2 regions of the Methylobacterium sp. CM6244 genome follow, and region 2 is predicted to be linked to the other one. Evidence: riboswitches for the same ligand, from Rfam matches in the RefSeq annotation. Region 2 holds a riboswitch; the other holds the start of a gene.
The links. Region 2 has a riboswitch for cobalamin ahead of ACYQML_RS04735 (TonB-dependent receptor). Riboswitches for the same ligand answer to the same signal wherever they lie in the genome.
Positions count from the first base shown of each region.

Region 1 (2,196 bases), 850 kb from region 2:
TCCGGAGCGCCTGCCAGATGCGGCGCGACGAGGAGCACGAGCCCTCCGGCGATGGCGATGGAGGAGCGGCGGATCGCGATGAGGTAGAGCCCCATGGCGGTGGCGGCCGCGGTCATGATCCACCAGAACTGGCGTTCGGCGAGCGGAGCCGCCTCCATGCCGGGTAGTTCAGGCGGCAGGCCGAGGGCCGGGGCGAGGGCCACGGCGAGGAACCCCGCGATGGCGAATCGCAGGCCGGATTCCGGGCTCGGCTCGCGCCCACAGGCAATGAGAGCCGCGCCCAGCAACAGGGCGTAGCCGACGCCGCCGACCAGGGTCGCGAGGGCGGTGAAGACCATCCGGGGCAGGCCGGGGCCGGGCTGCCAGGCCGGTGCGACCTCGCCGCCTTCGACACCGTCCGTTTTGCCGCCATGGTCCTTGCCGCCATGGTCGTGGCCCGAATGGACGGGCACGATGAGGGAGGCCGGGGAGACGCCGCGCGGCATCCATTGCGCGGCCGGCGCCGTGGCTTCGCCGCTCTCGTAACGCTCGGCCGCGATGATCAGCGGCGAGGTGAGGGCAAGCTGCAAGCCCGTGGCGACGACAGCCGCCAGGAAGCCGGCGACCAGGGCCGCCGACACGAGTCGGATCATCATGAAATCAGGTCCTGGCTGAGCGCGAGGCGGTCAGTGGCAGGGGAAATTCTGGGCGTGCCGGAAATCGTGGGCCGCGTTGTGCAGCGCCATCGCCGGGGCGAAGCCGGCCATGAAGACGAGCCCGAGGCCGAGGAAAGCGGCCATGAGCACCGCGCCGAGACGCTCGTTGCTGCGGGTGCCGGTGAGGGCGAGAGTGTTAGTGGTCATCATGTCAGGTCTCCGGCCGCCCCGCCGGCGGCGTTCGAGGATCGAGCGGGAGGACGATTTGGTCCCCTTCGGAAGGCAGGTCTCCTGGCTCGCGGGTCATCCGGTCCTGCCGCCTTCCCGGATCGCTCCGGTGGCCGATGGCAGGCCCGTCTCCGCTCACAGTTGCGGGGGCAGCTGCGGTTTCAGGCGCGAGCCCTCACCGCATTCCCTTTTCACCCCGTCGCCGGGGCACCGTCCGAACTTCGCTTCTACGCGCTCGCGCGACCGCTGACAACGCGCCGCCAAAGCGTTTTACCGGCTTTGACGGGGCAGGGCGGTTTCGCGCTAAAGGGAGCCATGCGGCAGCCTTCTCCAAGAATGACACTGGTTCTCGGCGGCGCGCGCTCGGGCAAGAGCCTGCACGCGGAACGCCTCGTCGAAGCCCACCCGGCGCCTTGGCTCTACCTCGCCACCGCGCAGGCCTGGGACGACGAGATGCGGGAGCGCGTCGCCCTTCACCGGTCGCGCCGCTCGGCGGATTGGATCACCCGGGACGTGCCGATCGACCTGGCCGAGGCCGTCGCTGCGGCGACAGGGCCGGTGCTCGTCGATTGCCTGACCCTGTGGCTCACCAACCTGATCCTGTCCGAGGCCGATATCGAGGCGGCGAGCGCTGCCCTGATCGAGGCCTGCGGCCGCGCGCCGGGGCCGGTGGTGCTCGTCGGCAACGAGGTCGGTCTCGGCATCGTGCCGGACAACGCGCTCGCCCGCCGCTTCCGCGACGCGGCCGGGCGACTGCACCAGCGCCTCGCCGCGCGGGCCGACCATGTGGTGTTCATGGTGGCGGGACTGCCGATGATCGTGAAACCCCAACCCGGAGCGAGCGCATGAACGATCTGGAGATAAATGACGCGGAGGCCGACCGTCACCGCGAGAAGATGGAGAAGCGCAAGGCCGTCCAGGACGCCGAGGTCGCGGCTAAGACGATCGAGAAGGGCCTGCTCATCGTCAATACCGGCCCTGGCAAGGGCAAGACCACGGCCGGGCTCGGCCTCGTCCTGCGGGCGCTCGGCCATGGCTGGCGGGTCGGCGTGGTCCAGTTCATCAAGGGGGGGTGGGATACGGGCGAGAAGCACGCGCTGAAGGCTTTCGGCGCGCAGATCGAATGGCATACGCTCGGCGAGGGCTTCACCTGGGAGACGCAGGACAAGGCCCGCGACATCGCGGCGGCCGAGCATGCCTGGGCCAAGGCCGAGGAGCTGATGGCCGACCCGACCATCCGCCTCGTTCTCCTCGACGAACTCAACATCGCCCTGCGCTACGACTATCTGCCCATCGATGCCGTGGTGGCGGCTTTCCGGGCGCGCCGGCCCGA
Region 1 covers NZ_CM139247.1:1,889,871-1,892,066, forward strand. The annotation lists gene ACYQML_RS08735 (CbtA family protein) at 1-635, opposite strand, end outside; gene ACYQML_RS08740 (CbtB domain-containing protein) at 666-842, opposite strand; cobalamin riboswitch at 900-1,093, opposite strand; gene cobU (bifunctional adenosylcobinamide kinase/adenosylcobinamide-phosphate guanylyltransferase) at 1,200-1,712, shown strand; gene cobO (cob(I)yrinic acid a,c-diamide adenosyltransferase) at 1,709-2,196, shown strand, end outside.
Region 1: another riboswitch for cobalamin. It lies ahead of ACYQML_RS08740 (CbtB domain-containing protein); the one in region 2 lies ahead of ACYQML_RS04735 (TonB-dependent receptor).

Region 2 (2,196 bases):
GTTTCTACAGTCAGGTCCCGCTGCGCTTCGGCGATCACATCGCCAAGATCTCCCTCGTCCCGGTCTCTCCCGAAATGAGAGCGCTGGCGAACAAGCCTCTGGACGACACGAGCGCCGCCGACGCGATCCGCGAGGCGGTGATGGAGCATTTTCGCATCCACGGCGGCACCTGGGAATTGCGGGCGCAGCTGTGCCTGAACCTCGACGACATGCCGGTGGAGGACGCCTCCGTAATCTGGCCTGAGACCGCGAGCCCCTACCGTACCATCGCCACCCTCACCGCCGCGCCGCAGGCAAGCTGGAGCGAGGCCCGTGCCGCCTATGTCGATGACAGCCTGTCGTTCAGCCCCTGGCACGGGCTGGCCGCGCACCGGCCGCTCGGTGGGATCATGCGCATGCGCAAATCGGCCTACGAGATGGGCAAGCGCTTCCGGGCCGAGAAGAACGGCCGCCGCATCGAGGAGCCGACGAACCTCGACGCTCTACCGGATTGACGCCGGACGTTGCTGCAATGCGACAGGGCAGCGGCGATGATCGGCGCGGGATCATCTCGCAATTGACCGTCTCGTCGCGGCCGACCTAGCCTGAGACTGACGGTTCCTCTTCGGGGGATCAAAAGGGAACGCGGTGAGGATCTTGCGTCCGATGCCGCGGCTGCCCCCGCAACTGTAAGCGGCGAGCCCATCATCAACACGTCACTGGAGGCTCCGGCTTCTGGGAAGACGATGAGAGGGCGTCGACCCGCGAGCCAGGAGACCTGCCGTCAGTCGTGGTCACACGCGAAGCGCATCGGGCGGGGTGTCCTGGTGGGGTGTCGGGGCCTGCGCTCGCGTAGGGATCGGCTTCGTTCGCAGTGACGTGCCACTGCCGTTGCCCGAGGTCTCCGCCTGTGTCCGCCCGTCTCGTCCCTCCGCTCCTCGCCCTCGGATTTCTGGCATCCGCCTCGCCGGTTCTTGCTCAGTCCGGGACGGCAACCACCGCCGAGGCGACCCTCAACGAACTCTCCGTGGCCGCCGACATGCGCCCGCCCCCTGCAGCGGCCGGTCCCGGTCTCGGCGGGGCCACGGGCGGAGCCGGCGGGGCCGAGGCGTTCGGCGCCCTGTCCGCTCCCGCGCTGACGTCGAGTTCGGGCGTCATCACCGGCAGGGCCCTCAACGATCGCCCGGTGACCCGCCCCGGCGAGGTGCTGGAAGCCGTGCCCGGCCTCATCGTCACGCAGCATTCCGGCGAGGGAAAAGCCAACCAGTACTTCCTGCGCGGCTTCAACCTCGACCACGGCACGGACATCGCCATCACCATCGACGGCATGCCGGCCAATATGCGCACCCATGGCCACGGCCAGGGCTATGCCGACATCAACTTCCTCATTCCCGAACTCGTCGGCGCGGTGGAGTTCCACAAGGGCCCGTATTTCGCCCGTGACGGGGATTTCGCCTCCGCCGGATCGGTGCGGATCGACACGATCGACGCGGTGCCCCGCCCTCTGGCGCTCACCTCCCTCGGCAGCTTCGCCTACAAGCGGGCGCTCACCATCGCCTCCGCACCCCTCGGGGAGGGGACGCTCCTCGCCGCTGGCGAGGCTCAGGTCTATGACGGCCCCTGGGTGGTGCCGGACGACATCCGCAAGCTCAACGGCGTTCTCCGCTACAGCCAGGGCACTGCCCTCGACGGGTTCTCCCTCACCGGCATGGCCTATTCCAACCGCTGGACGGCGACGAACCAGGTTCCGCAGCGGGCCATTTCCGAAGGCGTGATCGGCCGCTTCGGCACTCTCGATCCGAGCGATGGCGGCGATGCCAGCCGCTTCTCCCTGTCGGGCCGCTGGAGCCGGTCGGACGATGGTGGCGTCACCCGCGCCAGCGCCTACGTCATCCGCTCAAACCTCAACCTGTTCAACAACTTCACCTATTTCCTCAACGACCCGGTCAACGGCGACCAGTTCCGCCAGCTCGACAGCCGCACCGTCGCCGGCGGCGAGATCGCCAGGGTGTTCAAGGGTGAGCTGTTCGGCCTGCCCATGGAGAACGAAATCGGCGTGCAGGCGCGGTTCGACGACATCCATGTGGGACTGTTCAACACGCAGGCGCGCACCTCCCTCTCCACCGTGCGCGACGACCGCGTGCAGGAGGGCAGCGCTGCCCTCTACTTTGAGAACCGCCTGCGTTGGACCGAGTGGCTGCGCACCAGCGTCGGCCT
Region 2 covers NZ_CM139247.1:1,040,211-1,042,406, reverse strand. The annotation lists gene ACYQML_RS04740 (catalase family protein) at 1-494, shown strand, start outside; cobalamin riboswitch at 578-779, shown strand; gene ACYQML_RS04735 (TonB-dependent receptor) at 890-2,196, shown strand, end outside.